2 regions of the Rhizobium sp. 10PS4 genome follow, and region 2 is predicted to be linked to the other one. Evidence: predicted binding sites of a transcription regulator. Region 2 holds the regulator's gene; the other holds the start of a gene.
What was found. Region 2 encodes LexA, which represses DNA repair genes until DNA is damaged. Its sites were predicted from a motif close to TGTTCNNNNTGTGTTCNG; they were not measured.
Positions count from the first base shown of each region.

Region 1: RWJ89_RS13985 (2'-5' RNA ligase family protein) is a predicted target of LexA. The motif match lies at 2,169-2,186, and genes of this name have one in related genera.

Region 1 is NZ_JAWDIW010000006.1:288,955-292,338, forward strand. Features, by position in the region: gene RWJ89_RS13975 (ArsC family reductase) at 1-204, opposite strand, end outside; gene RWJ89_RS13980 (succinylglutamate desuccinylase/aspartoacylase domain-containing protein) at 324-1,385, opposite strand; gene RWJ89_RS13985 (2'-5' RNA ligase family protein) at 1,484-2,092, opposite strand; gene RWJ89_RS13990 (methylated-DNA--[protein]-cysteine S-methyltransferase) at 2,354-2,917, shown strand; gene RWJ89_RS13995 (SDR family oxidoreductase) at 2,953-3,384, opposite strand, start outside.
Region 2 is NZ_JAWDIW010000004.1:202,728-206,111, reverse strand. Features, by position in the region: gene RWJ89_RS09060 (ComEC/Rec2 family competence protein) at 1-1,583, shown strand, start outside; gene lexA (transcriptional repressor LexA) at 1,564-2,283, opposite strand; gene RWJ89_RS09050 (VOC family protein) at 2,482-3,378, shown strand; gene kdsA (3-deoxy-8-phosphooctulonate synthase) at 3,375-3,384, shown strand, end outside.

The sequences.
Region 1 (3,384 bases), on a different contig from region 2:
ATCGGGCAATTTGCGGAAGGTGGTGCCGGCGCGGTTGAGCACGGTATCGAGGCCGGCTTGGTCGATCCAGGTTTCGAGATGGGCGCGGTCGATACCGAGCGCCTTGTAGTCGTGAAACTCATAGGCGACGCGATGTTCTTCCAGCCAGCTGCGGGCCTTCTTCATCGTGTCGCAATTCTTGATGCCATAGATGGTGACGGCCATGCCCGATCGATCTCCCTGTGATGACAGCGAGATAACATGCACGAAGGCCGGCGCAAACGCCGTGCGACCTTTTATCCCCCAGCGCTTCGACAATCGCAGCAGGACAAAACCGGTCCCGTTCAATTCTCCAGCGTGCCGGCCTTGCGCGAAGCCTTGCTGGGTTCGTCGCAGGCGATCTTCATCAGGTCGCCGCGCCGCCGCACCAGCCGGTCGGAGGTTCGGGTGAGGATCAGCCCGTCCTGCGGCGCGGTAAGCTCGATGGTGCCGCCAGGCTGCCCCGGCCGGGTGACAATCGTCGCCAGAAGATCGCCTTCCGCAACCCTCTCGCCGATATCGCGATAGAAGAGTACGGCTCCGCCTTCTGGCGTACGGATGATCTCGACATTGTCGAGCGGTACGGCCGGACCGGAAAATACCGTTGCCGCCGGCTTCCCATCGCCAACGATCCCCCGTGCCGCAAGGAAGTGCCAGAGCCCGTCCGCATCCTTTTTCGCCAGCACCGGATCGACGTCGCGTTTGCCGCGCAGCTCGACTGTGACGGAGAGTTTGCCGGGCAGCCGGGCCCGACGCTCGCCGGGAACTTCATATTTCCATGCAAAGCCGACGGCCTCCTCGAAGGCCGAGCTTTCGCCATCCGAAAGCAGCACGGCCTCCATCTCGAGTGCAGCGGCAAGATCGGCGGCTTCCGGCCAGAAGGCCTCGTCGATATAGGCATATTGCAGGGATTCATCGTCGCAATGCAGGTCGAGCACCAGATCGGCGCCAAGCGCCATATGCAGCAGCTGCCGCTTCAATCTGTCGGTAGCCGGGTAATCGTCGAGATCTTCGATCAGCGTGGCGCGATCGACAATCGAGATCAGCGGGAAATCCCGGTTGAAATTGGTGCGTGAGCCCAGGTCGAAACGGCCCTGCAGCTCGCCGAAATGCGATTGCGCCGCACCGATCGGATTGGCCTGCGGCACGATGGTGATATCGCCGGCGATCCCGCCTTGGCTTTCCGACCGCCGCAGCCGCTCGCAGAGGAAATGCAGCAGCACCGTTCCCGGCAGCTCGCCGGCATGCAGTGCCGCCTGGATATAGGTCTTCGGCGCCTTCGGATCGTGGCCTTTAAAGCGCAGTACCGGCAACCGCCACTCCGTTCCCGGCGTATCTCCAGGGATGATGATCTCTGAAACGTCCATTTTGTCTTCGCTCCCCGGCTGCAATCCGAACAGGTTTCCCGAGCTTTATGCGCGTAAATCAGCCAAGCGCAAGCCGGAGTAGGGAGGACATCGTTGCCTCAGCCGAGCAACGGCCAGCGATCGATGATTCGATGTTCGGTTTTTCCGAGAAGACTGTGGACGAGCAGGAATTCGGATGCCGTCCATGAAACGGGTGCGTCGAGGCTCGTCGGCGGCACGGTCTTGCGGTCGTAGAGTAGCGTCATATGCGGCGTGAAATCGCGGCGGATATTGTGGCGCAGTCCGGCATTGTGCATGCCGACGCCGAGCTGGACATGCAGCCGGGTGAGCGCCTTCCGCCCGCCTTCGCCGCAAAGCACGAGCGGTCGCGCCTTGCCTTCCCGCCTGAAGCTCATAATCCTGTCGAAAGTGATCGCAATCGGCGCGCCCTCCACCGTGGCGCCGGCTTGCCGCGCCGCAAACACCGCGTCCTCCGGCAATTCCTGATAATCGTCGATGCCGATGATCGTCAAATGCAGCGTCTTCAGCCGCGGCTTTGCCGAAAGGGAGAAAGCCTTGCCATAATCACAGGAGATCGAAGCCGCCTGCCGCTCAACCGCCCCAGGTGGACAGAGAGCGAAGAAAAGCCGGTGTCCGCCGCTATGGTGTTCGCGCGGTCGCCCGCTCCGACTTCGCCCACCCTCGAAGTCGAAGGAAATCTGGTTCATCGGCTCTCAGGGTCGTCATGACCCGCCTCGTCGTTTCCAAAAACGCGGCGAAGGATACTCCGGTGGGATTGATGGCAAGAACAGAAAGGGAACATAAGCTTCCGATACAATCCGCTCTGAACGGATGACTTGGATGTTCGATCGACATTGCGAGGGACGCATCGCGATATTTCCCGGACGCCTTACGCGCGCAAGAAACGGGTTGAAACAGCGGCCGTCTCATACGATTTTGAGGGTCATCGAAAACACGGAGGCTGTGTCATGGCTGAGACAACGCACCACTATCTCATCTTCGAAACCGCGGGCGGTTTCTGCGGCATCGCCTGGAGCGACGCCGGCATCACCCGTTTCCAGCTGCCGACCAAGTCAGCAGAGGCCACCGAACGGCTCCTGCTGCGCCGCCTGCCGGATGCCGAACCCGGCGCGCCGACGCCTGCCGTACTGGAGACGGTCGCTGCAGTGAAACGTTACTTCCAGGGTGAGGAGACGGATTTTTCCGGCGTCGAACTCGACCTTGCCGGCCAGGATACCTTCTTCCGGGATATTTATGCGGCGGCAAGGCGTGTCGGCTGGGGCCACACGACCACTTACGGTGCGCTGGCCAAGGAGCTCGGCGTCGGGCCGGAAGCCGCCCGCGACGTTGGCCAGGCGATGGCGAAGAACCCGGTGGCTCTGATCATTCCCTGCCATCGGGTGCTTGCGGCCGGCGGCAAGATCGGCGGCTTCTCCGCGCCCGGCGGTTCGTCATCGAAGACCCGCATGCTGGAGCTCGAGGGCGTCAACCTCGCCCCGCCGCCGCCTGCCCAGCAGTCGCTGGGATTTTAGGCGGCGGAGGTGCTTTTTGACTGAGTCTCAGCCGCTCAATAAGGGCTGGCTGTCGGCCGGATGATGATCTCGCTGACATCGACGTCATCAGGCTGGCTGACGGCGTAGAGGATCGAATTGGCGATGGTCTCGGGGCTGATCGTGATCGCCCTGAAAGCCTTCATGGCGTCCCGCGCCGTCGGATCGGTGATCGTGTCGGCCAGCTCCGATGTCGTCGTGCCGGGAGAGATGACAGTCACCCGGATACGATCGGTCTCCTGCCGCAATCCGTCCGAGATGGCACGCACTGCAAATTTTGTCGCGCAATAGACGGCCGCCGTCGGCGAGACGCTGTGGCCGCCGATCGAAGACAGGTTGATGACCTGCCCTGATCCCTGCGCCTTCATGATCGGGAGCGCTGCCGCGATGCCGTAGAGAACGCCCTTGATGTTGACGTCGACCATCCGGTCCCATTCGTCGACCTTGAG
Region 2 (3,384 bases):
TGCCCGGCGACACCGGTGCTTTTGCCGCTGCTCTGGTGACGGACGAGCGGCGCGCCATTTCGGATGCGACGACGGAGGCGCTGCGCCAGTCCGGTCTGGCTCATATCATCGCCATCTCCGGTCTCAACATGGCGCTGTCGGCCGGCATCTTCTTCGTCGGCTTCCGGATGCTGCTCAGCCTCTTCCCCGGCATCGCTGAGGCCTACCCGACGAAGAAGATCGCTGCCGCCGGCGCGCTCATCGCCGTCACCGCCTATTTCCTGATCTCCGGCTTTGCGGTCTCTGCCGAACGCGCCTTCATCATGATGGCCATCATGTTGATTGCGGTCTTCTTCGACCGGCCGTCGATCAGCCTGCGCAATGTCGCGCTCTCCGCTCTCGTCATCATTGCCATTTCGCCGTCCGAGGTCTTGGGACCGAGCTTCCAGATGTCCTTTGCCGCGACATTGGCGCTGGTCTCGGGCTATCAGCTGTGGAAGGACCGGCGCGTCCGAGAAAACGCCTTCCTGAAGCTGCCGATCATCAGGCCGTTCGTTACGGTTGCCGGTTTCTTCGGCGGCGTCTTCCTGACCTCGCTGATCGGCGGTTTTTCAACCGCGCTGTTTTCGATCGAGCATTTTCATCGCCTGACCGCCTACGGCCTGCCGGCAAACCTCGCGACAATGCCGATCATCTCCTTCATCATCATGCCGGCAGGTCTGCTGGCGATGCTGCTCATGCCTTTCGGTCTGGATGTTTGGGCTTGGAAGATCGTCGGATTCGGCCTCGATTTGGTGATCGCGGTTGCAAAGACGGTGTCCGGCTGGGGTGGCAATATCGACGTGGGCCGCTTGCCCGCCTGGTATTTCGCCGTCGCCGTGGCAGGCTTTCTGCTGCTGACGCTGCTCCGCACCCGGTTGCGCCATGTCGGCACATCGATTATCGCGGTCGCAACGCTCATCCTGCTGCTTCTGCCGGGTCCCCGTCCGCCGGATCTGGTGATTTCGGAGGATGGCAGTCTCGTCGCGGTCGTCGCGGCGGCGGCAATGGCTTCCAACCGTGAAAGACCGCCGGACTTCATCTTCGACCAGTGGCAGAGAGCGCTGGTCCTGCCGGGGCATAATCCGCCGAAGATGCTGAATGGTCCTGCTATCCCGCCTGAGGGAGAAGACCGCCGCGTCAGGCTTTCCCGCGATCAGCAGAACGAAGCAAGGACCGCGATGCGGACGGCCGCAGCGGCCGGTGACGCAAACCGCTTTTCCTGCGTCAAGAAGGCCTGGTGCACATCAAGGCTTGGCAATGGTCAGGTGGTAACCGTCATCGACAATGCCGCCTATCTCGGCCCGGCATGCGACGCGGCCGATATCGTCGTGACGTCCGTGCGCCTTCGCTTCAACAACTGCCGCTCAGGTGCAACGCTCTTCACCGGCGAGACGCTGCGCAGGACCGGATCCGTCGAGTTGCGCTTCACGGACGCCGGCCCGGAGGTGGCAACCGCCTTCGATTCATTGTCGCGGCCATGGATGCGCCATCGCGCCTATGACTGGCGCAGCAACAGTTTTACCGAATCCGGCCTGGCCAATGTCAGTGATAGCGGCGAATGAGACCGACGAGCTTGCCCTGAACCTTGACGCGGTCCGGCCCGAAAATCCGGGTCTCGTAAGCCGGGTTGGCCGCTTCCAGCGCGATCGAGGCGCCCTTGCGGCGGAAGCGCTTGAGTGTCGCTTCTTCGTCGTCGACCAGAGCAACGACGATGTCGCCGGGACTTGCGGTGCTGCCGTTGCGGATGATCACGGTGTCGCCATCGAAGATGCCGGCGTCGATCATCGAATCGCCCTTGACCTCCAGCGCATAATGTTCACCGGAACCGAGCATGTCGGCCGGAACGACGATGTCATGGGTGTTGTTCTGGATCGCCGAGATCGGCACACCGGCAGCGATTCGGCCCATGACCGGCACCGAGACCGAGTTGCCGTTGTCGGCGACGGGTTTTGCGGGAGCAGGAGTGGCGACCGGCTGCAGTTTGCCAAGGCTACCCTCGATGACGCTCGGCGAAAAGCCGCGCCGGGGCTGAATGCTGGGGCTGTAGGCCTCCGGAAGCTTGATGACCTCGATCGCGCGGGCGCGGTTCGGTAGGCGGCGAATGAAGCCTCGCTCCTCAAGCGCAGTAATCAAGCGATGAATCCCGGACTTGGAGGCGAGGTCCAGGGCATCCTTCATTTCGTCGAAAGATGGCGGAACGCCGGATTCCTTCATGCGCTCATGAATGAAAAGGAGAAGCTCCTGTTGTTTGCGCGTGAGCATCGACGTTGTGACCTCGTGATTGAAACAAATCCAGAACAGACACTATATGTTCCATATGTGTTCCGCAAGTAGCTAAATTTCCGTAAAACTTGGCGCCAACTCGTTGAGATTTTTATTTTCATTCGCCGGATTGGCACAGAAGTCTTGCATTGAGGGACGCGCCATCGCACATCTCTTGCCGTTTCCAGGAGGGATATCATGAACGCGCATTCCGCCAAACCGCACCCGCTGGATCATGTCGTGCTGCCGGTCGTCAACATCGATCTGGCGCGCGAGAGGCTCGGCAAGCTCGGCTTCACCGTTGCCGCCGATGCGTGCCATCCCTTCGGAACGGAGAATGCCTGCGTCTTTTTTGCCGACAAGACCTATCTGGAGCCGCTCGGGATTGCGAACGTCGAGGAGAGCAACGCATCTGCGCGCCAAGGTAATGTCTTCACTGCCCGCAACCAGGCCTTCCGTTTCCGCTGTGGCGAGGAGGGGCTCTCGGGGCTGGCTTTCGGCAGCAAGGATGCCGGCATCGATCATCAGGATTTCGTCGGCAACGGATCGAGCGCTGGCGAGATGCTGCAGTTCACCCGGCCGATGACGATGCCGGACGGTTCCGAGACGATTGCCGGCTTTAAGCTGGCTTTCGCCGGCGACCTGCGCGCGCCTGATCTCCTGTTTTTCACCGTCGAGCGCGTCAATCCGCTACCGGCCGACCGCGCGGCGCTGGAGACGCATGCCAATGGCGTCACCGGCATAGTTGAGATCGCGCTTTGCACGCCAGAGCCGGCCGCCTTCGCTGCCTTCGTCAGCCTTGCCGTGGCGCAATCGGCAGTCGAGAAAACCGGTTTCGGCGTCGATATTGCGGCATCGAATGCGAAAATCAGCCTGATGACGCCGGAAGGGCTGGAGGCATATTTCGACGTCGCCGTCTCATCCGCAGATCGCGGCCTGCGCGGCCGGGCAATCCTCTTTGCTGTCGCCGATCTTGCCGTGACAGAAGCGCATTTGGCTGCTAACGGGGTGACATACACGCGCAAGAACAATCGCATTCTGGTGAAGCCCGCGCCCGGGCAGGGCACGCTCTTCGCCTTCGAGGAAACACGATGAGCACTG